Regions from separate parts of the Streptomyces sp. NPDC102270 genome, predicted to be linked through region 2. Evidence: riboswitches for the same ligand, from Rfam matches in the RefSeq annotation. Region 2 holds a riboswitch; each other region holds the start of a gene.

Region 1 (6,981 bases), on a different contig from region 2:
CACAGCTCCATCAGCGCCGCCTTCGCGTCGCACTCCCGCAGCGGTGCCAGGGCCGCGCGCGCGTCCTGCGCGTAGCGCACGGTGTCCCGGCGGGCCTGCTCCAGCGCGGGGTGCGTGCGCAGGGCCGCCAGCGCCTCCGCGAGCCGGGCGTCGTCCGTGAGGTCGGAGTCGAGCAGCTCGCACAGGGCGATGTCCTCGGCAAGGCCGAGCCGGGCGGCCCGCTCCCGCAGCCGCAGCACGGGCATCGTGGGGATGCCCTCGCGCAGGTCGGTGCCCGGCGTCTTGCCGGACTCGCGGGAGTCGGAGGCGATGTCCAGCACGTCGTCGGCGAGCTGGAAGGCGACACCGAGGCGCTCGCCGTACTGGGTCAGGACGTCCACGACGGTCTCGTCGGCGCCCGACATCATGGCCCCGAAGCGGCACGAGACCGCGACCAGGGAGCCCGTCTTGCCGCCGAGCACGTCGAGGTAGTGCTCGACCGGATCGCGGCCGTCCTGCGGCCCGGCCGTCTCCAGGATCTGGCCGGTGACCAGGCGCTCGAACGCCTCCGACTGCACCCGGACCGCCTCGGGCCCGAGGTCGGCCAGGATGTGCGAGGCGCGCGCGAACAGGAAGTCGCCCGTCAGCACGGCCACCGAGTTGCCCCAGCGGGTGTTGGCGCTGTCGACGCCCCGCCTGACCTCGGCCTCGTCCATGACGTCGTCGTGGTAAAGGGTCGCGAGGTGGGTCAGCTCCACCACTACGGCGGACGGCACCAGGCCCGGCGCATAGGGGTCACCGAACTGGGCGGCGAGCATCACGAGCAACGGCCGAAACCGCTTTCCGCCCGCTCGCACCAGGTGCTGGGCGGCCTCCGTGATGAAGGGGACCTCGCTCTTGGTGGCCTCGAGCAGTCCCTCCTCGACAGCCGTCAATCCGGCCTGGACATCGGCTTCCAGAGCCTGGTCCCGCACGCTCAGCCCGAACGGCCCGACGACGGTCACGAGGGGTCTCCTGTCTGCTGGTGTCTACTGGCGGTCACACGGAATGTCGATAGGTCGCTGCCATCACTCAAGTCAGCGTATCCGGTCACCTTTGGATCACCGATAGCGCCCGCCCCGTCCATGCCGGGCGGTATCGGATCACGGCCGGTATGTTTTCGATCATCTGATAAGAACAAATATCTACCGACTTGTACGGAATCGGCCGCCATTGCGGGACGGGCGCGGGAGCAGCGAATCCCACGGGCTGCCGGTTGAACATGAGTTGAGACTTCTTGCCCCTTTTGCACCCCTTGCACTCCAGTGTGACTTGACCCACTTGTGCTGGTGAACCGGCATGAAACCGGAATGCACTGATCCGCCTTTGCCCGTGCGCGAGTTGAGGCTTGGCGAACGCAAAGGATCAAGTACCTCAAATGCCTCCTACCAAGGTCAATAGGCACCTCATGTGAATTCGCCACTTGTTCCGGACATGTGCTCTCGCATACGTTCCCGGCCTGTCGGGCGGACGCCGAATCCTGCCACCGCCCGTACACCCACCGAGAACCATGGCAGGAGCGGGGGAACCAGGTTGACCGCCGGACCGGGCGTCTTCGGACATACCGGCACGGCTTGGGGTGAAGTCACGCCTTTCGTAGGCGTGGCCGGGCATCTCCCGCCCGAACCCGACAGCTCACCTCGCAGGCGACGGAGAGGAACTTCACCATGTCCGCTGCCGCTCAGCACCGACGTACCCGCACCAGCCGTCTCGTCCGCAAGCTCGCCGTCGCCGGCACCGGGGCCGCCGTACTCGCGCTCCCCCTCATCGGCGCCACCACCGCGTCCGCGGCCACCCCGACCGTGCAGACCGCGACCACGCTCGGCTACTCCAACACCCTCGACGGCTGGATCCGGGCCTCCCTCGCCGTCATGGCGGAGCACGGGATTCCCGGCTCCTACGACGGCATCTACCGCAACGTCATCCGCGAGTCCTCCGGCAACCCCTACGCCATCAACCTCTGGGACTCCAACGCGGTGGCCGGCACGCCCTCCAAGGGCCTGCTCCAGGTGATCGACCCGACCTTCAACGCGTACCACGTGGCCAACACCTCGTGGGACCCGTACGACCCGGTGGCCAACATCACCGCGGCCTGCAACTACGCGGCCCAGCGGTACGGGTCCATCGACAACGTGTTTGGCGCGTACTAGGAACTACGCCGCACGGAACAGTCTTTCGAGGACGACGGCGACGCCGTCGTCCTCGTTCGACAGGGTCACCTCGTCGGCCACGCCCCTGAGTTCGGGGTGGGCGTTGGCCATCGCCACACCACGGGCCGCCCAGTCGAACATGGGGATGTCGTTGGGCATGTCCCCGAAGGCGATCGTCACCTCGGGGCCCAGACCCAGGTGCCGGGCGGCCAGCGCGAGGCCGGTCGCCTTGGTGACGCCGCATGGCTGGAGTTCGACGGTCCCGGGCCCCGACATGGTGACCGTCGCCAGCGAGCTCACCACCGCACGCGCCGTGACCGCCAACTCGTCGTCGGACAGGTAGGGATGGCGCAGCAACACCTTGCTGATCGGCTCGCACCACAGGTCGTCGCGCCTGCCCACCCGTACGGCGGGCAGGGTCGGGTGGGGCATCAGATAGCCGGGCTCGATGAGCGTGAGCCCCTCGACACCGTCCTGGTCCACGGCCGCGTACACCTGCCCGACCTCGGCCTCGATCTTGCCGAGCGCGGTCTCGGCCAGCTCCCGGTCCAGGGTCACCGACCAGAGCAGCCGGTCCGCGCCGGCGTCGTACACCTGCGCGCCCTGTCCGCACACCGCGAGCCCCGTACTGCCGAGGTCGTCGAGCAGGGACCGCACTCTGGGCGCCGGCCGTCCCGTCACGACGAGATGCCGGGCTCCACTCTCCGCCACCTTCGCGAGCGCGGCCAGCGACCGGTCCGAGACGGTGTCGTCGGCGCGGAGCAGCGTGCCGTCCAGGTCGGTGGCGATGAGTGAATATGCGGTGGAGGCGGCCATGATCAGAGAATACGGATGGTTGGCCCCCGCGACTCGACGCGAACCGGACGGCTCCTGCTTTCACATCCGTTGACGGCAGTTCCGGTTCCGGGGGTGCGGCGGCGCGGGACGGCCCGCCGGTATGCGCCACGAGACCGGGCAGGCCGGGCCGGGGCATGTCCGTTGCGGCTCCGCCCTGTTGACGCGGCGGCTGGACAGGGAGCGGTGCGCAACGGCCGGGCCGCCGTGCGCCGCGTCACCATGCCTCGCCTCGCCCCCACCTGCGTCGTGCGGGCGCCCGCCACCGCACCGCGCCTCGGCGGAGCGCTACGCGGAGTCCCGTACCACCAGTTCCGTGGGGAGGATCACTCCGGCCGTGTCCTCGCCCGCGATCTGGGCCAGCAGCATGCGGACCATCTCGGCGCTGATGCGGTCGAAGGGCTGGCGCATGGTGGTGAGGGCGGGGGTGATGGCGGTGGCCGCCGGGGAGTCGTCGAAGCCGCCGACTGCGATGTCCTCCGGGACCGAACGCCCGGCCTGCTGAAGGACGCCCACGACCCCGAGGGCCATGAGGTCCGAGGCGACGAACACCGCGTCCAGGTCCGGGGCCTGGGCCAGCAGTCGGCGGGCCGCCCGTTCACCGCCGCTGCGCCGGAAGTCGCCCTCGACGACGAGCGCCGGGTCGTAGGGCAGGCCCGCCTCGGCGAGGACATCCCGGTAGCCACCGAGGCGGTCGGGGCCGCCCGGCATGTCCAGCGGCCCGGTGACCATGCCGATGCGGCGGCGGCCGCCCGCGAGGAGATGGCGGACCATGTCCTGCGCGCCCTCCCGGTCGGCGGCGGCCACGTAACTGACCTTGGTCCCCCGCCCTATCGGCTTGCCGCAGACCACCAACGGGATCCCCGCGTGGTGCAGTTCGGCCGCGACCGGGTCACCGCTGTGGTTGGAGAGCAGCAGCACCCCGTCGACGTGACCCGAGGTGATGTACCGGGTCAGCCGGCGCCGGTCGTCGTCGCTCTCGGCCAGCATCAGCAGCAGCGGGATGTCGTGCTGGGCGAGCCGCTCGGTGCAACCGCGCAGCAGGATGTTGAAGTTGGGGTCCTCGAAGAACTTCTCCTGCGGCTCGGTCAGCAGGAACGCCACCGAGTCCGACCGGCCCGTACTGAGGCTGCGGGCGTGCCGGTTGACCACGTAGCCGGTCTTCCTGACGGCGGCCTCGACCGCCCGCCGGGCGGCGGGCGAGACGTAGTGGCCGCCGTTCAGGAAGCGGGAGACGGTGCCCCGCGAGACGCCCGCCTCCCGGGCCACGTCGTGGATGGTCGGTGGCTTGCGGCGTCCGTTCGCGCTGGTGGTCATGTTCCTCGTTCGTGAAAGTGGTCCGGGGCCTCAGGCCTTGACCGCGCCGCTCATCAGGTCCAGCGACCAGAACCGCTGGATCACCAGGAAGAGCCCGATCAGCGGCAGGATCGCCAGCAGACATCCGGTGATGACCAGGGTGTAGAGCGCGGGCTGCGAGGCGCCCTGGGCGAGCAGCGTGTACAGGCCGAGAGTGATCGGGAACTTCTCGTCGTCGGCCAACATGACGAAGGGCAGCAGGAAGTTGTTCCAGATGCCGACGAACTGGAAGAGGAACACCGTGATCAGCCCGGGCATCATCATCGGTACGGCGATCCGCGAGAAGATCCTCCACTCGCTGGCGCCGTCCATGCGGGCGGCCTCCATGAGCTCGGCGGGCACGGACGCGGCGGCGTAGATGCGGACCAGGTAGACGCCGTACGGCGACAGGATCGACGGCAGCAGCATCGACCAGTACGAGTCGGCCATGCCGAGCTTCGACAGCAGCAGGTACTGCGGTACGGCCAGCACGATGGACGGCACCAGGACGCCGGCCAGGATCATCTTGAAGACCGCCTCACGGCCGCGGAAGCTGTAGCGGCCGAGCGCGTAGCCGCCGGCGGCGGAGACCGCGGCGGAGAGCAGGGCGCCGAGACCGGCGTAGAAGGCCGAGTTGGCCATCCAGCGCCAGAAGATGCCGTCGCGGTAGGCGGTGAGGTCACTCAGGTTCTGGAAGAGGCCGGTGCCGGGGGCGAGGGTGAAGGTGGAGAAGAGCTCCGACCGGTCCTTGGTCGCCGCGACGACCACCCAGGCGATGGGGATCAGGCAGTACAGCGCGCCGAGGATCAGGACGATCGTGGGCACCCAGGCGGTGCGGCCGCCCTTGGGCCTGGCGGTGAGGGTGAGGGGAGTCATGCCCGGTCCTCCCGGGTGTAGCGGTCGGAGATGCGCAGCAGGGTGAAGGAGAGGACGAACGTGGCCAGGGCCAGGACGACCGCGGTGGCGGAGGCGCCGTAGATGTCGGACTGGAGGAAGGCCTTGTCGTAGATGGCCATCAGCGGGCTCCACGAGCTGGGCAGGCCGTTGGTGAGCGGCTTGAGTGCCATCGGCTCGGTGAAGACCTGGAGGGTGGCGATCACCGAGAAGAAGAAGGTGAGCACCAGGGAGGGCATCACGATCGGGATCTTGATCTTCAGGGCGATGCTCAGATTGGTCGCGCCGTCGATCCTGGCCGCCTCGTAGATGTCCGCCGGGATCGCCCTGAGGGCGGTGTAGATGACGATCATGTTGAAGCCGGTGCCGCCCCAGACCGCGATGTTGGCGAAGGAGAGGTACAGGTTGCCGCCGTCGAACAGGTCAGGCTGCGGGAGGCCGAACTTGTCCAGCAGGTAGTAGAAGGGGCTGACGTCCGGCAGGTACAGGAAGCCCCACATGAGGGCGGCGATGATGCCCGGCACCGCGTACGGCAGGAAGATCATCAGCCGGGCGAAGGGAGCGCTGCGTGCCTTCGGGGTGTCCAGCATCAGCGCGAACAGCAGCGCGAGGCCCAGCATGGTCGGGATGACGATGAGGCCGTATCCGAAGGCGCGCAGCACGCTGTGGCCGAACTCGGAGTCGTTCAGGACGTCGGTGTAGTTGCCGATGCCGTTCCACACCTGCTCGCGGGCGCCCTTGCCGAGGCCGATGCCCTTGACCCGGACCTTGTGCAGGCTCAGCCAGATCGCGTACCCGATGGGCACCACGGTGAAGGCGGCGAACAGGGTCAGGGTGGGCACCAGGAACCAGTACGGTGCGCTGCGGCCACGGCGGCGGGGGCGGCTGGGGCGGACGGACGGGGCGGTGCCGGTGCCGTCCGCCAAGGGCCCGGCCTCGATGAGGTCGGAGCCCTTGAGCGGAGCGCTGGTCATGCCTCGGTCACCTCGAAGCCCTGCTTCTTCATGTCGGCGAAGGTCTTCGACTGCACGGTGGCGAGGGCGGAGTCGAACTGGGTCTCCTTCTTCGCCTTGGTGGCCTTGCCGAAGGCGTCCTGGAAGGTGGTGTAGGCCGTGTTGACGTTGGGGCCCCAGGCCGCGGCGGCGGTGGTCGCGGCGATCTCGCCGGCCGTCGTGTAGAAGTCCGCCTGGTGGGAGAAGAACTCCGGCGTGGTCAGGACGTCCCCGGACTGGCCCTTCGTCGCGGCCGGGTAGATCGCGACCTCCTTGACCAGGGCGGCAAGCGCCTCCGGGTCGGTGTTCAGCCAGGTGGCGAACCTGGCGGCGGCCTCGGCGTGCTTGGAGTCGGTGGAGACACCGGTGGAGGAACCGCCCCAGCTGCCGGTGACGTTCTCGCCCGACTTCCACTGCGGCAGCGGGGCCATGCGCCACTTGCCCTTGGTGTCGGGCGCGGAGGAGACCAGCACCCCGGGCGCCCAGACGGCGGAGACCCAGGCCAGGTGGGTGCCCTTGTTAAGGGCGTTGTTCCAGGCCGGGGTGTACATCGGCTGGTTGTCGATGACGCCCTCCTGCACGAGCCCGCCCCAGAACTCGGCGACCTGCTTGGTGGCGGCGTCGTCGATGCCGACGGTCCACTTGCCGGCCGAGTCGACGGTCCACCACTTGCCGCCGGCCTGCTGGGCGAGGCCCGCGAACAGACCGGGGTCGTTGGCGGAGAAGGTGGTCAAGTAGGCGTCCGGGACGGCCTTCTT
Region 2 (6,981 bases):
CCCCATCCAGGTGAGCCGCAGCCCGGTGGCCGGGGGCTTGGAGAGGTCGGCGAGCGTCGTGGCGTGTACCGGGATCCGGCCTTCGGGAGCCCGCTGCCGGCGGCCCTCGCTGTCGAAGAAGACCTTGGCGAGGTCGATCGCCGAACCGTCGGGACGGGTCCGGGCCGTACCGCCGGGGTTCTGGAAGACACCGTTCACGAAGTGGGGGGATCTGCGGATGCGCGCCATGCGCTCACCGCTCGGGTCCGCGCCGAAGGCCGCGGGCTGCAGCGCGCGGAGCCCGGAGCTCAGGGGACGGAAGCCGGTCACGGTACCTCCATGTGGAGTCGCTGAGGCACCCATTATGGTCCGCCCCTCTGACAGCGCCGGGGTCTGCCCGGTCACATGGACAAGGACGCCGCGGAAGCGGATCACGTTGACAGGGCGTACCCGGATGCCAATACTGACTGCCCGTTCAGTAGCCGTTCGCCCACCCCGGAGCCCGCGTGACCACCCCCTTGCTGTCGCTCACCTGGACCGACCACGTCACCGGCCGCCAGGGCTTCCTGGTCGTCGACCGGCTGGTGCGGGGTGTCGCCAGCGGCGGCCTGCGGATGCGCCCGGGCTGCACGCTGGACGAGGTCACCGGGCTCGCCCGCGGCATGACCATGAAGGAGGCCCTGCACTACGACCCCGCGGCCCGGTACGTCCCGTTGGGCGGGGCGAAGGGCGGCATCGACTGCGACCCCCGGGACCCGGAGGCGTACGGCCTGCTCGTGCGCTACCTGCGCGCCATGCGGCCGTACGTCGAAAGCTGCTGGACGACCGGTGAGGACCTCGGTCTCAGCCAGGACCTGGTGGACCGGGCGGCCGTGGAGGCCGGTCTGGTCTCCTCGATCCAGGCGGTCTATCCGCTGCTCGACGACGAGGCCGTGGCCCGGCGGCGGCTCGCGGACGCGTTCGCCGCGGAGGTGGACGGCATCGGGCTCGACGAGCTGGCGGGCGGCTGCGGGGTGGCCGAGTCGGCGTTCGCGGCCCTGGACGCGGCCGGAGTTCCGTACGCGGGCACGCGCGTGTCCGTGCAGGGGCTTGGCACCATGGGCGGGGCCACGGCCCGCTTCCTCACGCGCGCGGGGCTGACGGTCGTGGCCGTCGCCGACATCAAGGGCACGATCTTCAACGCGGCAGGGCTCGACGTCGAGGCGCTGCTGGCCGCCCGGGACGCCTACGGCACCGTGGACCGCTCCGCCCTGCGCCCCGCCGACCGCGAACTGCCCGGTGAGGCCTGGCTGTCGCTCGACGCCGAGGTACTCGTGCCTGCGGCCGTCTCGTACGCGATCGACACCGGGAACCAGGAACGGATCCGGGCGCGTTGGATCGTCGAGGCGGCCAACATGCCCGTCCTGCCCGCGGCGGAGGCTCTGCTGGCCGCGCGCGGGGTGACCGTACTGCCGGACGTCGTGGTCAACTCCGGGACGAACGCCTGGTGGTGGTGGACCCTGTTCGGCGACATCGGCGCGGATCCGGACGAGGCCTTCGCGCACATTGGACGTTCCATGCGCGCCCTGGTCGGGCAGTTGCTGGCGCGCGCCGAGGCGGACGGCACCTCACCGCGCGCCGCCGCGCACGCACTGGTCGCGGACCGGCTGCCGGTGATCGCGGAGCGGTTCGGCTGGTACCGCTGACCTGGCCCGACGCGCGAGGACCCGCAGGGGGACGGCTAGGGTGATCCCGTGGCGAGAGTGCGGTTGACAGTGGCGGAGCGGCGCGAGGAGCTGCTGCGGGCCGCCATCGAGCAGATCGAGACGCGGGGCGTCGCGGCCGTCAGGATCGCCGACGTGGCCTCGGCGCTCGGGGTGAGCAACGCCCTGGTGCTCTATCACTTCTCCACGAAGGAGAAGCTGGTCGCCGCCGCCTTCACCTACGCCGCCGAGGACGACCTGGCCCATCTGCGCAAGCTCCTCGGCCGCCGCACGAGCGCCCTGCGCCGGCTCCGGTCGGCCGTGCGCTGGTACGCCCCGACAGGCCAGGCCAAGGGCTGGCGGCTGTGGATCGAGGGCTGGGCGGTGGCCCTGCGTGAGCCGGCGCTCCAGGAGGTCATTCGTGACCTGGACAGACGCTGGAAGGCGGCGCTCACGGAGGTGATCGCCGAGGGCGTGGCCGCGGGCGAGTTCTCCTGCCCGGACCCGGAAGCCACCGCCCTGCGCCTCACCGCCCTCCTGGACGGCCTGGCCGTCCAACTGACGTCCTACGCGGGCGCGGTGGCCAGGTCCCGGGCCCAGGAGTGGGTGGACGAGGCCCTGGCACGGGAACTCGGCCTGGACGGCACGAGGTCCGAGTAGCTGCGACACGCGGGCCGGGTCGCCCGGGCGGAGGGCCTCACGGCGGCCGCCGGGCGAGATCCGTCCCGCCCGGCACCGGCCTCGCACACGACTCAGGCCACCGGAGCGATCCGGCTCTTGATGTCGTCCGGCGACAGCACGCCCTTGGCCGTCACGTGGTCCCCGGAGGACTCGCCGCGCAGCCGACGCCCGATCCACGGCACCAGAAACTCCCGGGCCCAGTGCACATCGTCCCGCCGCACGTCCAGCGGCCCGCGCGGGGGAAGCGGCGGCCAGGGCTGGTCGGGATCCGCCGGCACCTCCAGTCCCAGCACCTGTCCCGCACGGAGCGCCACACGCGTGTGCCCCTCAGGGGAGAGATGCAGCCGGTCGCCGTCCCAGGCCCGCCGGTCCTGGATGGTCTTCAGGGACCACAGGTCGAGCACCGGGCACCCGTACCGGTCGGCGACGGCCCGCACATGTCCGTTGTACGTGGCGATCTTGCCGCGCAGATGCTTGAGCACGGGCACACCACGGGTGTCGAAGCCGGTCGTCACCATGACGGTGCCGCACGCCTGCGTGAGCCGGGCCACGGCCCGCTCGAAGCGTTCGGCGACCTCGTCGGGGTCGGTACCGGGCCGGAGGATGTCGTTGCCGCCGGCGCAGAACGACACCAGGTCCGGTGCCAGTTCGACGGCCTGCGGAAGCTGGTCCTCGACGATCTGGTCGAGGAGCTTCCCGCGTACGGCGAGATTGCTGTACCTGAAATCGCCCTCGGGCCGCCGGTCCGCGAGAAGCACCGCGAACCGGTCGGCCCAGCCGACGAACGCCCCGTCGGGGCCGAGGTCGCCGACGCCCTCGGTGAAGCTGTCCCCCACCGCCACGTACGACCCGATCACTGAGCTGCTGTCGTTCTTCGAATCGTCTGCCACAGCCGTTCATGATTCACCTTCGAATGTGACCTACGCGACCGTAAGAAGAGCTTGACGGGCGGTGAGATAAGCCACTCCTAAAGTGTTGGCCAAACCAGGAATAGGCCCATCATCAGGAATGTTGACGTTGCGACCGCCACAAGAACGCAACGAAGTGATCATGAGGAAACACCGGAGGCCGGACCCGGGGATCGGGGTCCGGCCTCCGGTGGCACAGGAGGATCGTCAGCCGACGGCGACACCCTTCGAGCGGAGGTAGGCGACGGGGTCCACGTCGGAGCCGTAGTCCGGCGTCGTGCGGATCTCGAAGTGCAGGTGCGGGCCGGTGACGTTGCCGGTCGCGCCGGAGAGGCCGATCTGCTGGCCCTCGGTCACGGTCTGGCCGGCCGAGACGGAGAGCTGGGACAGGTGGGCGTACTGCGCGTAGTAGCCGTCGTTCAGCTTGATGACGACCTGGTTGCCGTAGGCGCCGCCCCAACCCGCGGAGACGACCGTGCCCGCGGCCACGGCCTTGAGCGAGGTGCCGGTCGGGACGACGAAGTCGACGCCGGTGTGGTAGCCGCTGGACCACATGCTGCCCGCCACGCGGTAGCCGGTGCCGATCGTGGCGCCGGTGACCGGAAGGGTGTAGCCGCTGGAGCTGGTGGTGGCGGCGCTCTGGGTGGCGGCCGTCGAGTTCGAGGAGGACTTCTTCGACTCGGCCTTCTCGGTCTTCGCCGAGGACGAAGCAGAGGACTCGGTCTTCGTCGTGCTCGTCCTGGCCTTCTTGCCGATCGAGAGCTTCAGACCGGGATGGATCAGCGACGGGTCGTCTCCGATCGCCGAACGGTTGTCGGCGTACAGCTTCTTCCAACCACCGCTGACGTTCTGCTCATCAGCGATCTTCGAAAGATAGTCGCCGACGCGCACCGAATAGGTGCGCACTGTCGAGGTCTTCTTCGCGGCCGTCTTTTCGGCGGACTTCTGCGCGACCGGAAGCGACTGAACGGCCTTTTCCGACACGGACTGGGGAGTGGCGGCGTGCGCGCCGGTGGCCCCCATGAGCGGGAGGGCGAGCGCGGCGCCCCCGGTTCCGGCGACGGCTATCGAACGGGTGAAGCGCTGGGACTTCGGACGGCGGTGCTTACCCTTCGCGGGCATGACGAATTCCTCTCCGGCGCCTGCGAGGTGAGCTGTCGGGTGCGGGCTGGAGATGCCCGGACGCGCCTGGACGCGCCTTAACCCCAAGCCGTTCCGGAGACCGGAACAGGCGGTTTTACCTGTGGGTCCCCCGCTCCTGCCTTGCACGGGTGGGTGAGTGTGGGGAATCCGCTCGGCGGCAGGATTGGGCGTCCGACCGGATCGGGGGTGAACGTAAGCGAGCAAGACGCAAAGGGACAAGTGAAGGGTTCCCTTTGCCTGCGTTCCCATTGATCCCGTATGAGAATTACCGGTCACCCTGCGTGAATCGGACGCCCTTCTCCCGACCCGAATCCCCTTGGAAAACCTGCGAATTACGTGAACATGACGGGCGACACACCGTCACGGATATGACGCTGCTCACGTCACGAATTCACAGGAACCCTCAAACCGAAAGGAGTTGGGAGAGAACCTGCCAATTCGGGCACAAGCCCTAGATGCGACGCAGTCGGATAACCGTCGCATCGAGGTCGCCGCGCAAACCGGTACGAAGTCCGTGATGAAGCAATACGGCACCTCGGTGCACTTCGCCCGTTTCGAGGCATTCGTACGACACTGTCGGGTCGAGCCCGCGCAGCCGCAGCGAGGGGACGGGCTCGCCGTACTTCTGCGCCTGCAGCCAGGCGAGGACGACGGTCTCGTCCCCGAGGAGGTACTGCACCGCGCTCAGCCCGCCCTGCGGAGGCCGAAGCCGGTACAGGTCGCCGCGCTGCACCACAGGCCGGATCTCCTTGTAGAGACCCACCCACCGAGCGGCTTCGGCGAGCTCCTCCTCGGTCCACTCCGCGAGGTCCCCGCCGACCCCCAGCACCCCGGCCATCGCGCTGACGAACCGGAATCGCAGCGAGCTCACCCGGTCGTTGAGCTGGGTGTTGGGACTGTCGGTCACCCACGCGGCCATCACACGCGCGGGATGGATCTGGCTGAAGCCGTGCTGGATGGCGAGCCGGTCGAGCGGGTCGGTGTTGTCCGAGGTCCACACCTGGTCGGTGCGGCTGAGCACCCCGAGGTCGATCCGGCCGCCGCCCCCCGAGCACGACTCGAAGGCCACGCCCGGGTGGGCCTCCCGCAACCGGTCCAAGAGGGTGTAGAAGCCGCGTACATGGTCCACCCACAGGCGCTGCGGGTAGGACTCACCGGGCCAGCCCGTGTCCGTGAAGCAGCGGTTGAAGTCCCACTTCACATAGTCGATCGGGGCCGAGGAGAGGAGAGCGTCGAGCTGCTCCCACAGGTACTCCTGGACGTCCTCGCGCGCGAGGTTCAGTACGAGCTGGTTGCGGAACTCCGTCCGCTTCCGTCCCGTCTGGTACTGCACCCAGTCCGGGTGGGCGCGGTACAGCTCGCTGTCAGGATTGATCATCTCCGGCTCGACCCAGATGCCGAACTGCATGCCGAGGGTGCGCACGTAGTCGGCGAGCGGCTTGAGGCCGGCGGGGAAGCGGTCGGGGTTGGGCGTCCAGTCGCCGAGCCCGGCCCGGTCGCTGGTGCGGGCACCGAACCAGCCGTCGTCGACCACGAACAGCTCGACGCCCATCGCCGCGGCCCGCCGGGCCAGGGTGCGCTGCTGCTCCTCGGAGATGTCGAAGTTCGTGGCCTCCCAGGAGTTGAACAGCACGGGCCGGTCCTGGTCCGCGTGCGGGATGACGTGGGCCCGCTGGTAGGCGTGCCAGGTGCGGCTCGCGCCGCCGAAGCCGCCGTCGCTCCAGAGTCCGGCGAAGACGGGTGTCGTGAAGGACTCCCCGGCCGCCAGCCGGAACAGACCCGAGTCGTCGTATCCGGCGCCGCCGGTGATCTGTACGCGCGCGTCGGGCAGTTGCGCCACGGCGATCCGCCAGGACCCCGACCAGCCGAGGGCGACGCCGTAGACCTCGCCGTGCTCCTCGGTGGCGTCGGTGTCGAGGGCGACCCACGGCAGGTGCTGGTGCCCGGTGTGGCCGCGGCGGCTGCCGATGACCTTCTCGCCGTAGGTGAGGGGGGACCGGGTGAGCAGGGACTCGGCGGCCCAGCGGCCGTGCAGCTGGGACAGCCGCCAGCCGTCCTCGCGGTCGGGCAGGGTCCAGGTGGCGGAGTCGGCGCGCAGCAGCTCGACCGGGTCCTGCCCCTGGTTGTCCAGGGTCACCCAGCGCTCCAGGACGTCGTCGCGCATCCGGTAGTGCAGCGTGATGGCCAGCCCGCCGTCGCGGAACCGCAGCCGCAGCTCGTCGCCCTCGGTGTCGTACGCCTCGAAGCTCCACTCGGTGCCGCGCCGCTCGTCGGTGCGCACGGACAGGGCGGGGCGGGTGAAGCGGGGGCCGCCCTCGACGGGGTACTCCTCGCGTCCGTCGAGCGGGGACTCGAAGGGCCAGTACTCGGGCAGCGGACGGACGGCGAGGGCCTCGGCGTCAGCCAGGGTGATCCTCGGACCCCAGTGCAGGTGCAGCAGTTCGTCCTCGGCGGTGAGGTGCAGGGCGTAACTGCTGGCCGGCCCGGACAGAATCCACGTACGGCCGTTCTCGGCGATCTCCAGCATGGCGCTTCCTCACAGGATCGAACAGGTGCCAACAGGTGCACTCAGGCCCCAACATCATCAG
Region 3 (6,981 bases), on a different contig from region 2:
CTGCGCGGACCATTGTGGACCGCGGCACTGACAGTCCGGGCCAGGGCCCGGCCGGGCCGCCCGGCCCGGCAACGGCACAGCGCCTCCGTCACGGTTGCCCGCAGGCTACGCGATCCGCTGTGGGCGTACGCGCTCCGGGAACTTCGCCGAGGGTCCGCACGCTTGCATACAGTGGCAGGACCGGCAGGAAAACCGCGGTTTCCACGACCGCGAACGCGATCGAAGGGACGTACATGCCCATGGGTCACACGGCCACAGACCAGGCAGGCACCGGGGGCCTGACAGCGACCGAGCACCGCCTGGCCAACGGCCTGCGCGTGGTGCTCTCCGAGGACCACCTGACCCCGGTCGCGGCGGTGTGCCTCTGGTACGACGTCGGTTCGCGCCACGAGGTCAAGGGACGTACCGGCCTGGCTCACCTTTTCGAGCACTTGATGTTCCAGGGCTCCGGACAGGTCAAGGGCAACGGGCACTTCGAGCTCGTCCAGGGCGCGGGCGGCTCGCTCAACGGCACCACCAGCTTCGAGCGCACCAACTACTTCGAGACCATGCCGACCCATCAGCTGGAGCTCGCCCTCTGGCTGGAGGCCGACCGCATGGGCTCCCTGCTGGCCGCCCTCGACGACGAGTCGATGGAGAACCAGCGCGACGTCGTCAAGAACGAGCGCAGGCAGCGCTACGACAACGTCCCCTACGGCACCGCGTTCGAGAAGCTGACCGCGCTCGCGTACCCGGAGGGTCACCCCTACCACCACACCCCGATCGGTTCGATGGCCGATCTGGACGCGGCCACGCTGGAGGACGCGCGCGCGTTCTTCCGCACCTACTACGCGCCGGGCAACGCCGTCCTGTCGGTCGTCGGCGACATCGACCCGGAGCAGACGCTCGCCTGGATCGAGAAGTACTTCGGCTCCATCCCCTCGCACGACGGCAAGCCCGCGCCCCGTGACGGCTCCCTGCCCGAGATCATCGGCGAGCAGCTGCGCGAGGTCGTCGAGGAGGAGGTCCCCGCGCGCGCGTTGATGGCCGCCTACCGGCTCCCGCACGACGGCACCCGCGAGGCGGACGCGGCCGACCTCGCCCTCACCGTCCTCGGCGGCGGCGAGTCCTCCCGCCTCTACAACCGGCTCGTACGGCGCGACCGTACGGCCGTCGCGGCCGGCTTCGGCCTGCTGCGCCTGGCCGGTGCGCCCTCCCTGGGCTGGCTCGACGTGAAGACCTCCGGTGACGTCGAGGTGCCGGTCATCGAGGCCGCCATCGACGAGGAGCTCGCGCGGTTCGCCGCCGAGGGACCCACGGCCGAGGAAATGGAGCGCGCCCAGGCCCAGTTGGAGCGCGAGTGGCTCGACCGGCTCGGCACCGTCGCGGGCCGCGCCGACGAACTGTGCCGTTACGCCGTCCTGTTCGGCGACCCCCAGCTCGCCCTGACCGCCGTGCAGCGCGTCCTGGAGGTGAGCGCCGAGGAGGTGCAGGAGGTCGCCAAGGCCAAGCTGCGCCCCGACAACCGCGCGGTGCTCGTCTACGAGCCCACCGCCCCGGCCGAGATCGCCCAGAGCGCCGAGGACGCCGAAGGCGCCGACGACCCGGACTCCGCCGCCACCGTGGAAGCGACCGACGAGAACGAGGAGGCGGCCAAGTGACCGAGCTCGCCGCGATGGAATTCCACCCGCAGCCGCAGGCGGGCGAGCCCAAGGTCTGGGCCTTCCCCGCCCCCGAGCGCGGGAAGCTCGACAACGGCCTCACCCTGCTGCGCTGCCACCGCCCCGGCCAGCAGGTCGTCGCCGTCGAGGTGCTCCTGGACGCGCCCCTGGACGCCGAGCCGGCCGGCCTGGACGGTGTCGCCACGATCATGGCGCGCGCGTTCTCCGAGGGCACCGACAAGCACTCCGCCGAGGAGTTCGCCGCCGAGCTGGAGCGCTGCGGCGCCACCCTCGACGCGCACGCCGACCACCCGGGCGTCCGCCTCAGCCTCGAAGTACCGGCCTCCCGCCTCGCCAAGGCCCTCGGTCTGCTGGCCGACGCGCTCCGGGCGCCCGCGTTCGCGGACAGCGAGGTCGAGCGGCTCGTCCGCAACCGCCTGGACGAGATCCCGCACGAGCTGGCCAACCCGTCTCGTCGCGCCGCCAAGGAGCTCTCCAGGGAGCTGTTCCCGGCGGACTCGCGCATGTCGCGCCCGCGCCAGGGCACCGAGGAAACCGTCGAGAACATCGACTCCGCGGCCGTACGCGCCTTCTACGAGAAGCACGTGCGCCCCGCCACCGCCACCGCCGTGGTCGTCGGCGACCTCACCGACATCGACCTGGACGCGCTGCTCGGCGACACCCTCGGCTCCTGGACGGGGTCCACGGGCCGGCCGCGCCCCGTGCCGCCGGTGACCGCCGACGACACCGGCCGGGTCGTCATCGTGGACCGCCCCGGAGCCGTCCAGACGCAGCTGCTGATCGGTCGTATCGGCGCCGACCGGCACGCACGCGTGTGGCCCGCGCAGGTGCTCGGCACGTACTGCCTCGGCGGCACCCTCACCTCCCGCCTGGACCGCGTCCTGCGCGAGGAGAAGGGCTACACCTACGGCGTACGGTCGTTCGGGCAGGTCCTCAGGTCCGCCCCGGACGGCTCGGGCGCCGCGATGCTCGCCATCAGCGGCTCGGTCGACACCCCTAACACCGGTCCCGCCCTGGACGACCTGTGGAAGGTGCTGCGCACGCTCGCCGAGGGCGGTCTGACCGACGCCGAGCGCGATGTCGCCGTACAGAACCTTGTCGGTGTGGCACCGCTCAAGTACGAGACGGCCGCGGCCGTCGCGAGCACGCTGGCCGACCAGGTCGAGCAGCACCTGCCCGACGACTACCAGGCGACCCTGTACCAGCAGCTCGCCGCGACAGGCACCGTCGAGGCCACCGCGGCCGTCGTGAACGCCTTCCCGGTGGACCGGCTGGTGACGATCCTGGTCGGCGACGCGGCCGCCATCAAGGAGCCCGTCGAGGCGCTCGGCATCGGCGAAGTCAAGGTCGTGACGGCCGAGTAGAGGGTCCCGGCCCCAGGGGCTCTGGTGACGCAAGGTCACCAGAGCCCCTGATGTCCGAATTGGGCAGGAGGTTGCCCGTCTGCCCTGTGGGATGCGCTACAAAACCGTTGATCGGTTTGGGGATTGAAAGTGGCCCCGCTTAGCGTCCTCTGGGCTGTCCGTCAGGCACTGCGCCGCGCCCGCGGCACCGGACAGCCATCGCCGAGTCCCCGCATGGCGCGAGCCAGGGGAGCCGGGGACCCAACCATGCGTCCCTGGGGTGAATCGGACGCCCGCGCACCGCGAGGGGGTCCGTAGGAGACCTTCCTGCTCCGAACCCGTCAGCTAACCCGGTAGGCGAGAAGGAAGGAAAGGACCAGCCACCACATGGCGTTCACCTGCGCCACCGGGAAGCACCGTCGTCCCAGCCGCATGAAGCGCACCACCGCCCGCGCGGCGGGTGTCGCGGCCCTCGCCACCACCGGCGTCATCGGCACCATCGCAGCCCCGGCGTTCGCCGCCGACAACTCCGTCGAGCAGACCGGTCTCATGCCCGTCGTCAGCGTCGGAGAGTCCCTCGCCGACCAGCTCGACGCCCAGGCCGAGGCCCAGGCGCGGGCCGCCGCGCTGAAGAAGGCGGAGGCGGAGGCCAAGCGCAAGGCCGAGGCGCGCGCTGAGGAGATACGCGAGGCCAAGGAGCGGGCCGCCCGCGAGGCCGAGCGCAAGCGCCTCAACCGCTTCGGCGCCCCGATCTCCGGCTCCTACGTGTCCACCGGCTACAAGTCCGGCGGCTCCCTGTGGTCCTCCGGCAGCCACACCGGTGTCGACTTCCACGCCGCGAGCGGCACCTCGGTCCACGCGGTCGGCCGCGGCACGGTCGTGGAGACCGGCTGGGGCGGGTCGTACGGCAACCAGATCGTGATCAGGATGGCCGACGGCACGTACACCCAGTACGGCCACCTGTCGTCCATCGGCGTCTCGGTCGGCCAGTCGGTCACCCCCGGCCAGCAGATCGGTCTCTCCGGCGCGACCGGCAACGTCACCGGCCCGCACCTGCACTTCGAGGCGCGCACCACCCCCGAGTACGGCTCGGACATCGACCCCGTCGCCTACCTGCGCTCGCACGGCGTGAACGTCTGACGACCCACCGCGCGATCCCCGCGAGGCCCCGGCTCCCCGAGCCGGGGTTTTCGTCGTTTCCGGGGCCCCGTTGTCCAAAAAATATCCCCGGATTCCGGTCCGCCGTCGGAAATTCCCGCTCATTGCAATAGAGTCACTGAACACACGTCAATCGGCGACGTTTCACGGGGATTAAGACGGAGGTCGGACATGCGTATTCCGGCGCACTCGGTATGCACGGCGATCCGGGACGACATCGTCGCCGGTGTCCACGAGCGCGGGAGCCGGCTCACCGAGGAACTGCTCGCCCGCCGCTACGGCGTCTCCCGGGTCCCGGTCCGCGAGGCCCTGCGCACACTGGAGGCCGAGGGCTTCGTGGTGACGCGGCGTCACGCGGGCGCGTGTGTGGCCGAACCGACCGAGCAGGAGGGCGCCGACCTCCTGGAGATGCGCATGCTCCTCGAACCGCTCGGCGCCTCCCGGGCCGCCCAGCGACGCACCGAGGCCCATCTGAAGGTGCTGCGCGGCCTGGTCAGGCTGGGTCAGGAGCGGGCCAGGCGCGGCAACAGCGACGATCTGCGCTCCCTGGGGGGTTGGTTCCACGAGACGCTCGCGCAGGCCTCCGGCAGCCCCGCGCTGACCTCGATGCTGACCCAGCTGCGCCACAAGATCGCCTGGATGTACGTCGTGGACGCGCCCGCCAACCCGGTGGAGTCCTGGGCGGAGCACGGCGCGATCGTGGACGCGGTGGCACGCGGGGACGGCGAGCGCGCGCGGGCGATCACGGCGCTGCACACCGAGCGCTCGAGCGCGGTGCACCGGCTGCGGTTCACCTCCGGACAGGACCGCGCGGACCGTGTGAGGACCTCGCAACATCCTGTAAACGTGACAGGTCTGCGGCATTAACACGGGCACCGTATACAAAGAGGGGGGAATTCGAGGGGGAGTATTTCCGCTGCCCGTAAAAGGGAAATTCGAAGGGCCCGCCCGGTAATTCGGACGAGCCCCTCGGTGCTTTTAAGGCACCTTCCCTCAGACGGTCTCGGGAAGCTCCTCGAGCCCCTCGGCGACCAGCTTCGCGAGCCGGTCGAGGGCCGCGTCCGCGCCCTCGGCGTCGGAGGCGAGGACGATCTCCTCGCCGCCCTGGGCGCCCAGGCCGAGAACGGCCAGCATGGAGGCCGCGTTGACGGGGTTGCCGTCGGCCTTGGCGATCGTCACCGGGATACCTGCGGCCGTGGCGGCCCGGACGAAGATGGAAGCGGGGCGGGCGTGGAGGCCCTCGGCCCAGCCGACGTTGACGCGGCGCTCAGCCATGTGATGCTGCCCTTCGGTGTTCAGGGTTGTCTAGACCAGTTTCCCACACGTGAAGTGTCCCCGGACAGGACCTGAAGTCCCGCCGGGGGAGTGTTCGGACCGCGGCCTCGGCCCGAGTTCCGTCCTTGCGCGTCCTCGCGTGTTCTCCACAGACTGCCTCGCGCCGTTGTCGTACGCGAGCCGTACTCTGGGGCCCATGCAGAGCGCGTCGGACCGGCACGAGTACCCCGCCCACTGGGAGGCCGACGTGGTGCTGCGCGACGGCGGCACCGCGCGCATCCGGCCCATCACCGTCGACGACGCCGATCGCCTGGTCAGCTTCTACGAGCAGGTCTCGGACGAGTCGAAGTACTACCGCTTCTTCGCGCCCTACCCTCGCCTGTCCGCCAAGGACGTCCACCGCTTCACGCACCACGACTTTGTGGACCGGGTGGGACTCGCCGCCACGGTCGGCGGCGAGTTCATCGCCACCGTACGCTACGACCGCATCGGCGCCGACGGCATGCCCGCCACCGCCCCCGCCGACGAGGCCGAGGTCGCCTTCCTGGTCCAGGACGCCCACCAGGGGCGGGGCGTCGCCTCCGCCCTGCTCGAACACATCGGGGCCGTCGCCCGGGAGCGCGGCATCCGGCGCTTCGCCGCCGAGGTGCTGCCCGCCAACGTCAAGATGATCAAGGTGTTCACCGACGCCGGGTACACCCAGAAGCGCAGCTTCGAAGACGGCGTGGTGCGCCTGGAGTTCGACCTGGAGCCCACCGACCGCTCCCTCGCCGTGCAGTACGCGCGCGAACAGCGCGCCGAGTCGCGGTCCGTGCAGCGGCTGCTCACCCCCGGCTCCGTCGCCGTGGTGGGCGTCGGACGCGCCCCGGGCGGTGTGGGCCGCAGCGTGCTCGGAAACATCAGGGGCTACGGCTTCACCGGCCGCCTGTACGCCGTCAACAAGGCGTTCCCCGAGGACCAGAAGGAGCTGGACGGCATCCCCGCACACCGCTCGGTGCGGGACATCGACGGCCCCGTCGACCTCGCGGTCGTCGCCGTACCGGCCGAGCAGGTGCCCGAGGTCGTCGCCGAGTGCGGGGCACACGGCGTGCAGGGACTCGTCGTGCTCTCCGCCGGGTACGCCGAGAGCGGGCCCGAAGGGCGCGAGCGCCAGCGTGAACTCGTGCGCCACGCACGCGCGTACGGCATGCGGATCATCGGCCCGAACGCCTTCGGCATCATCAACACCTCCCCGGACGTCCGTCTCAACGCCTCCCTGGCCCCCGAGACCCCCCGCCCCGGCAGGATCGGCCTGTTCGCCCAGTCCGGCGCCATCGGCATCGCCCTGCTCTCCCGGCTGCACCGGCGCGGCGGCGGGGTCACCGGCGTGACCGGCGTCTCCACCTTCGTCGCCTCCGGCAACCGCGCGGACGTGTCCGGCAACGACGTCCTGCAGTACTGGTACGACGACCCGGACACCGACGTCGTCCTCATGTACCTGGAGTCCATCGGCAACCCCCGCAAGTTCACCCGCCTCGCCAGGCGTACGGCGGCGGCCAAGCCCC
Region 4 (6,981 bases), on a different contig from region 2:
GCGCGGCTGATCTGGACGTGCTCCCGCCGCCCCGAACGCGCCGGCCCGCACGCCGCCACCCCGGACCGACCGACCCGGACGCCACCACCCGAACCTGACACCCAGACGCCGGGCACCCGCACACGCCCCGCCCCCGCCGACCCCGCCCCGGACGCCGCCACCCCACGTAACCCCCGAACGTCACCCCACGCACGCCCCCCGCACCACCCCTGCGCAGCATTCATTCCCGCCCCCGCCGTAAAATCGACCCACTGTGTCTGACTCCCTCAACGCTTCCGAAGCCCCCCGCTCCCGGCCCCCCGCCCCCGGCGAGTCCGTTCGGCATGTTCCCGGGGCGTCCGTGCGGCACAGCCGGGCCAAGGGGGAGCCGCGGTTTCCCGATGGGCCCAGTGCTGATCCCGCGGGGTCGCACTTCGAGCGGCGGATCCGGAGTTTCCAGCCGCGGCGGAGCCGGGTGACGGCGGGGCAGGCGGACGCGTTGCAGCGTCTGTGGCCCACGTGGGGGCTCGACATCGACGGGCAGCGCACGATCGACCTCGGTGAGATGTTCGGGAACGACCGTCCCGTCGTACTGGAGATCGGGTTCGGGATGGGTGAGGCCACCGCGCAGATGGCCGCCGCCGACCCCGACACCAACATCCTCGCCGTCGACGTGCACACACCGGGCCAGGGCAATCTGCTCAATCTCGCCGAGCAGCAGAAGCTGTTCAACATCCGGGTCGGCAACGGCGACGCCATCATCCTGCTGCGCGAGATGCTCGGCGAAGACTCGCTCGACGGACTGCGCGTGTACTTCCCCGACCCCTGGCCCAAGAAGCGGCACCACAAACGGCGGCTGATCCAGCCCGAGTTCCTGGACCTGGCCGCGACCCGCCTGCGGCCCGGCGCACTGGTGCACTGCGCGACCGACTGGGAGCCGTACGCCGAACAGATGCTCGAAGTACTCACCGCACACCCGGCCTTCGAGAACACCCGGACCGGCGGCGGTTTCGCGGCGCGTCCGGAGTTCCGGCCGCTGACCCGTTTCGAGGGACAGGGACTGGAGAAGGGACATGTCGTGAACGACCTGCTGTTCCGCCGCGTACAGCACGGCGACCGATCCGACCGACCCGACCAGTCCCCCACCGGCGCCTGAGCACCCCGCCCCGCCTGCGGGCGGCGCCTCTGTCTCGTTAAGGTCGATGCCGTGGCCACCTTTCCCCCGTATCCGACGTACTCCGGTGACCCCACCGGTGGCGGTGCACTGCGGCATGCGCACTGGTGGCAGCGGAAGTGGGTGCGCTACGGCGCGCTCATCACCCTCCTCACCCTGTCCGGGCTCGTCATCCTCGCCCTGGTCCGTCAACAGACCGGTACCGAGGGGTTCCTGGTCGGTCTGGGGCTCGCGGTCCTGCCCGTACCGCTGCTCATAGCCGCGTTCCGCTGGCTCGACCGCGTCGCACCGGGGCCCTGGCGCAATCTGCTGTTCGCCTTCGCCTGGGGCGCCTGCGCGGCCGCGCTGATAGCGATCATCGCCAACAGCTTCGCGACGAAGTGGATAGCGACGGCGACCGCCGACCCGTCCGGCGCGGACACCCTCGGCGCGACCGTGATAGCGCCGATCGTCGAGGAGTCGGCCAAGGCCGCCGCCGTGCTGCTCGTCTTCCTGTTCCGCAGACGGGACTTCACCGGGATCGTCGACGGCGTGGTGATAGCGGGGGTCACCGCCACCGGCTTCGCCTTCACCGAGAACATCCTCTACCTGGGCACCGCCTTCGGCACCGACCAGCTCACCGGCGACCGCGGCATCGCCTCGGTCACCGCCGCGACCTTTTTCGTGCGCGTCGTCATGTCGCCGTTCGCGCACCCCCTGTTCACCGTCCTGACCGGCATCGGCTTCGGCATCTCCGCGCTGTCGGCGGAACGCCAGCACGTACGGCGGGTTCTCGTCCCGCTGTCCGGACTGCTGCTCGCGATGGGCATGCACGCGACGTGGAACGGCTCGTCGACGTTCGGGGAGTACGGCTTCTTCGCGGTGTACGCGATGTTCATGGTGCCGGCGTTCGCGCTGCTGACCTGGCTGGTCATCTGGACACGGCAGCGGGAGCTGAAGACCGTGCGCGAGGAGCTGCCCGCGTACGCCGTCGCCGGGTGGCTGACGCCGACCGAGCCCTATGTGCTGGGCTCGATGCGGGCGCGGCGGGTGGCACGGGACTACGCCCGGCGGCAGTTCGGCGGGCGGGCCGCGGCGCGGGCGGTCTCGCAGTACGAGGCGTACGCGACGTCCTTGGCGTTCCTGCGGCGCCGGGGGCGGCTCGGGCGGGCGAACGCGGACTTCGTCGTACGGGAGCGGGAGTTGCTGCACGAGCTGTGGCGGCGGCGGGATGTCGCGCGGCCCGCGCTGGACCACGCGGCCCGGATCACGGCACCGCCGGTACCGGTGGCCGCGCCGCCCTGGCCGGTGTACGGGGCGTACGGATACGCCGCTCACCCGGCCCAGCCGACGCACCACGGCCACCCCGGCCACCCCGCCCAGCCGACGCCTCCGGTCCACCCGGCGGTGCCGTACCCCGCCTACAACCCGTACCGCACATAGACCGTGCGGCGGAGGGTCAGGCCGACGCCTCCGTCAGGCGCGTCAGCTCCTCCTCCGTCAGGGTCAGGTCGGCCACGCCCAGCAGCGCCGGCAGCTGTTCCACCGTGCGGGCTGACGCGATCGGGGCCGCGACCGTCGGCTGGGCGGCGAGCCAGGCGAGGGCGACCGTGGCGACCGGGACGGTGTGGGACTCGGCGATGTCGTCGAGCGCCGCGAGGACCTTGCGGCCGCGTTCGGTGTCCAGGTGCTTGCCGGCGCCCGTGGCCCGCGCACTGTCGACCGTCGTACCGGGGCGGTACTTGCCGGTGAGGAACCCGGAGGCGAGGGCGTAGTACGGGACCGCGGCGAGGCCCTCCCGGGCCGCGAGCGCCTCCAGTTCACCCTCGTACGTGTCGCGCGAGACCAGGTTGTAATGGGGCTGGAGAGCGACATAGCGCGCGAGGCCCTCGCGGTCGGAGAAGGCGAGGGACTCCGCGAGGCGCGCGGCGGAGATGTTGGAGGCGCCGATCGCCCGCACCTTGCCCGCCTTCACCAGTTCGTCCAGCGCGCCGATGATCTCCTCGACCGGCACCTCGGTCTTGTCGAAGTGGGTGTAGTACAGGTCGATGTGGTCGGTGCCCAGGCGCTTCAGGGAGGCGTCGGCGGCGGCCTTGATGTTCGCCGCCGACAGGCCCTGGTACTGCGGGTGCTGGCTGACCTTCGTGGCGATGACGACGTCGTCACGGTTGCCGCGGGCCGCCAGCCACTTGCCGATGACTGCCTCGGACTCGCCGCCGGAGTTTCCCTCGGCCCACGACGAGTACGAGTCGGCCGTGTCGACGAAGTTGCCGCCGGCCGCGTTGTACGCGTCGAGAACGTCGAAGGAGGTGGCCTCGTCGGCGGTCCAGCCGAAGACGTTGCCGCCGAGGGTGAGCGGAAAGACCTCGAGGTCGGAGGAACCGAGCTTGCGAAGCGGAGAAGAAGTCATGTCCTACGTCAACGCAAGCACCGGACCCCGGTCTTCCGCCACGGCCGCAAAATCGCCGTAAACCTCAGGGAGTGAGCCCCTTGCCGCGCAGCCACGCCATCGGGTCGATCCCGTCGGCCGAGCCGTTCGGGTGGACCTCCAGGTGCAGGTGCGCGCCGGTCACGTTGCCCGTGGCGCCCACGCGGCCGATGACGTCACCGGTGCCGACCTTCTGGCCGACGCTGACGCTGATCGAGGACTGGTGGCAGAACCACAGCTCGGTGCCGTCGTCGAGGGTGAGGATCGTGCGGTAGCCGTAGGAACCGGCCCAGCCGGCCTCGGTGATGGTGCCGCTGTGGATCGCCTTGATCAGCGTGCCCGTGGGAGCGGCGAAGTCGAGGCCCGTGTGGTAACCGGAGGACCACAGCGAACCGGCCTGACCGAAGGTCCCGGTGATGGTGTACGACGAGGTCGGCAGCGTGTACTGCTTGGCGAGCTCGGCCAGGCGCGCGGCCTCGGCCTTCTTCGCGGCCGCCTCCTCCGCCTTCTTCTTCGCGGCGGCGGCCTTCTCCTGGGCTTCCTTCTCCGCCTTGGCGGCGGCCGCGTCGGCCTCCTTCTCGGCGGCGTCCGCGATGGCCTGGGCGTCCTTGGTGTCGAGCTGGTCCTGCTGCAGCTCGGCCTGGGCCAGGATGCGCGAGCGCAGCGCCTCACCGGCGTCCGAGGTGCCCTTGGCGGTGTCGGCGGTGGTGGCGCCGACGCTGCTGAAGGCGCTCGTGTCGTCCGCGGCGGGGGCCGAGTCGTCCGAGATGAGCGAGCCCACGTTGGGCAGGTCGGGCATGGAGATGGAGACCGGCGGCTTGCCGGTGTTGGCGCTGGCCATCCCGCCGGCGCTGACGGCGGCTATGACACCGACGCCCAGAACGGTGGAGCTACGGGCGAACCCTCCGCCACGCTGCTTGGCGACGCGATGCCGGCCTCGTACGGGAGCGAGGGAGTCCGCGGTGGGGTTCCACTCGCCGAGCGGGGCCTCGTCGTCGGCACGGTAGCCGCCGTATACGAGGGTGTCGCTCGGGACGTACGGCGCCTCGGGGGCAGGCGGGTTGAACGCCACGTGGGCGCGCTCCTTTCCTTCCTTCTCGCCTACCGGGTTAGCTGACGGGTTCGGAGCAGGAAGGTCTCCTACGCGCGTATACCGACCGTGCTGCCACGGTGGCGTACGAGCGATTCACCCCAAGTTGGTGGTTCCCCGGTTCCCTTGCGGGATTCGGCGCATGAGCACGGAGCCGTCTCTTGTGACGGCTGGGACGACCGCGCTGCGTTATCGAACGTTAATAGACGCGGGGGCCCGATTCCAAGCTGTTCCGCTTGATCATTAACGAAATCACGCTGGACTTACGGCCCATGAACGCCTAAAAACGGGCGAGTTGACCTTCACTCAAGCCCCACACGGACATTGACGGTATGTCAGCTGTAACGCGGAGGGCGGTCACGCGCTCACCCCGCGTCACATCACGTCACGAAGGGGAAAACACTCAGGGCCGGAGTCCAGTGAACTGGACTCCGGCCCTGAGCCGTGAGTAGCGGGGACAGGATTTGAACCTGCGACCTCTGGGTTATGAGCCCAGCGAGCTACCGAGCTGCTCCACCCCGCGTCGTTGTGTAACCAGCATACGTCATCCGGAGAGTGGTCCACGCCAGGGTTGTTCTCGCCGCCGCACACCCCGGTGGGCGCGGTCCCGGCGACATGGGCGGTCGCCGCGGCGATGGCGTCCGCGGGCTCCCTCTCCCGTACGGCGGCCGGTGTGCAGCAGGGCGGCGGTGTGCCCGGGGCCCAGGCGGCCGGGTGTGGCGCAGGTCCGATCCGCCTGCCGGGAGCGGCGTACCGTGGCGCCCCTCACCAAACCAGGAGGGGACCATGGCGGCAGCCGACGAGCGACCGGTGGAGATCGGCGAGCGGGACATCCCGCTCTCCGGCGGGCGAACGCTGCGGGTGACGGAGTTCGGCAACGGCGGCATCCGGCTGGCGGTGCGGGCCGGCTCGCCCTATGTGGTGACGAGCCTGGAGCAGTTCCACGACGGGACCGTGCTGAAGCTCTCTCCCGGCCGTGAAGGGTCCAACGCCCACAGGAACTGGGTGCGGGACCAGGGCCATGGCGAGAGCGAGGACGGCGGCGGGGAGTGATCCTCGTCCGGGCCCCGATGGTGTAGCGGGCTACACCGTGCGCCCGGGGCCGTTCGTCTAGCGTGAGCCGCATGTGGAAGTCGGTGCAGCGTGCGGCGGTGGCGACCGTGCATCTGGTCGTGGCCGCGGCGATGTGCTTCGGCATGTACCTCTTCATCACCGTGCTGCTGATCGCCGCCATCGGCACGGTCGCCGTGGTCGGCTGCTGGCTGCTGCCCGAGGCCGTGCTGCTGATACGGCGGATCGCCGGCGCCAAGCGGAACCTGACCACCCTGTGGACGGGCCGGGAGATCCCCGAGGCGTACACACCGATGACCGGCACCCTGCGTGAACGGCTGCGCATCTCGGTGCGGGATCCCGGCACGCTCAGGGACCTCCGCTGGATGCTCGCCTACTATCTCTACGGCGCCCTCCTCGCCCTCGCCCTCCCGCTGTGGCCCCTCGGCCTGGTCGTCGACGGCGTGTGGGCCGGGGCGCTGCGCCGCGCCCCGGTCGCCCTGCCGCTGATCGTGCGGCTCGCGGACACCGAGGCCCGCTGGTCGACCGTGCTGCTCATGCCCTCCCCCGAGGCCAGGCTGGCCCGGCGGGTCGAGGAGCTGAGGGAGACCCGGGCCGACGCGATCGCCGCGCACGAGGCCGAACTGCGCCGCATCGAGCGGGACCTGCACGACGGCGCCCAGGCCAACCTGGTGGCGCTGTCGATGCGGATCGGACTCGCCAAGCGGGCCTACGAGCGGGACCCCGACGCCGCCCGCAAACTGCTGGACGACGCCCAGGACCAGGCCGAACAGGCGCTGACGGAGCTGCGGCAGGTGGTGCGCGGCATCCACCCGCCGATCCTCACCGACCGGGGTCTCGTCGGCGCGGTACGGGCGCTCGCCGCGAGCAGCGGGCTCGGCGTGGGAGTGGACGACGGCGGCCTGGACGAGGGCACCCGGGCGCCCGCGGCGGTGGAGGCCGCGGCCTACTTCGTGGTGGCCGAGTCGCTCACCAACGTCGCCAAGTACAGCGGCGCCGACCGGGCCGAGGTCCGGCTGGCCAGGACCCGGCGCGGTCTGACCGTGCGGGTGCGGGACGAGGGCCGGGGCGGCGCCGACGAGTCCGCGGGCTCAGGGCTGCTCGGTATGCGGCGCCGGGTCGCCGCGCTCGACGGGACCTTCGAAGTGACCAGCCCCGTCGGGGGCCCGACCGTGATCGATGTGGAGCTGCCGTGCGTGTGGTGATCGCCGAGGACAACGCCCTTCTGAGAGAGGGGCTCGTCCTTCTGCTGACCTCCTC

What was found. Region 2 has a riboswitch for cyclic di-AMP ahead of ACIRP7_RS23965 (peptidoglycan DD-metalloendopeptidase family protein). Riboswitches for the same ligand answer to the same signal wherever they lie in the genome.
Region 1: another riboswitch for cyclic di-AMP. It lies ahead of ACIRP7_RS09500 (transglycosylase SLT domain-containing protein); the one in region 2 lies ahead of ACIRP7_RS23965 (peptidoglycan DD-metalloendopeptidase family protein).
Region 3: another riboswitch for cyclic di-AMP. It lies ahead of ACIRP7_RS37580 (M23 family metallopeptidase); the one in region 2 lies ahead of ACIRP7_RS23965 (peptidoglycan DD-metalloendopeptidase family protein).
Region 4: another riboswitch for cyclic di-AMP. It lies ahead of ACIRP7_RS12595 (M23 family metallopeptidase); the one in region 2 lies ahead of ACIRP7_RS23965 (peptidoglycan DD-metalloendopeptidase family protein).

The regions. Positions count from the first base shown of each region.
Region 1 covers NZ_JBIWLX010000004.1:362,656-369,636, forward strand. The annotation lists gene ACIRP7_RS09495 (polyprenyl synthetase family protein) at 1-983, opposite strand, end outside; cyclic di-AMP (ydaO/yuaA leader) riboswitch at 1,508-1,680, shown strand; gene ACIRP7_RS09500 (transglycosylase SLT domain-containing protein) at 1,686-2,168, shown strand; gene ACIRP7_RS09505 (HAD family hydrolase) at 2,172-2,984, opposite strand; gene ACIRP7_RS09510 (LacI family DNA-binding transcriptional regulator) at 3,291-4,319, opposite strand; gene ACIRP7_RS09515 (carbohydrate ABC transporter permease) at 4,350-5,213, opposite strand; gene ACIRP7_RS09520 (sugar ABC transporter permease) at 5,210-6,205, opposite strand; gene ACIRP7_RS09525 (ABC transporter substrate-binding protein) at 6,202-6,981, opposite strand, start outside.
Region 2 covers NZ_JBIWLX010000011.1:107,652-114,632, reverse strand. The annotation lists gene ACIRP7_RS23985 (MBL fold metallo-hydrolase) at 1-309, opposite strand, end outside; gene ACIRP7_RS23980 (Glu/Leu/Phe/Val dehydrogenase dimerization domain-containing protein) at 486-1,664, shown strand; gene ACIRP7_RS23975 (TetR/AcrR family transcriptional regulator) at 1,713-2,321, shown strand; gene ACIRP7_RS23970 (SGNH/GDSL hydrolase family protein) at 2,414-3,199, opposite strand; gene ACIRP7_RS23965 (peptidoglycan DD-metalloendopeptidase family protein) at 3,458-4,372, opposite strand; cyclic di-AMP (ydaO/yuaA leader) riboswitch at 4,377-4,538, opposite strand; gene ACIRP7_RS23960 (alpha-galactosidase) at 4,845-6,920, opposite strand.
Region 3 covers NZ_JBIWLX010000022.1:113,808-120,788, reverse strand. The annotation lists gene ACIRP7_RS37590 (M16 family metallopeptidase) at 240-1,640, shown strand; gene ACIRP7_RS37585 (M16 family metallopeptidase) at 1,637-3,025, shown strand; cyclic di-AMP (ydaO/yuaA leader) riboswitch at 3,215-3,378, shown strand; gene ACIRP7_RS37580 (M23 family metallopeptidase) at 3,392-4,144, shown strand; gene ACIRP7_RS37575 (GntR family transcriptional regulator) at 4,334-5,029, shown strand; gene ACIRP7_RS37570 (HPr family phosphocarrier protein) at 5,156-5,437, opposite strand; gene ACIRP7_RS37565 (GNAT family N-acetyltransferase) at 5,634-6,981, shown strand, end outside.
Region 4 covers NZ_JBIWLX010000005.1:485,252-492,232, reverse strand. The annotation lists partial or broken gene ACIRP7_RS12615 (hypothetical protein) at 1-98, shown strand, start outside; gene trmB (tRNA (guanosine(46)-N7)-methyltransferase TrmB) at 254-1,135, shown strand; gene ACIRP7_RS12605 (PrsW family intramembrane metalloprotease) at 1,187-2,575, shown strand; gene ACIRP7_RS12600 (aldo/keto reductase) at 2,592-3,542, opposite strand; gene ACIRP7_RS12595 (M23 family metallopeptidase) at 3,607-4,632, opposite strand; cyclic di-AMP (ydaO/yuaA leader) riboswitch at 4,644-4,801, opposite strand; tRNA gene ACIRP7_RS12590 (tRNA-Met) at 5,100-5,173, opposite strand; gene ACIRP7_RS12585 (hypothetical protein) at 5,437-5,703, shown strand; gene ACIRP7_RS12580 (histidine kinase) at 5,775-6,926, shown strand; gene ACIRP7_RS12575 (response regulator) at 6,914-6,981, shown strand, end outside.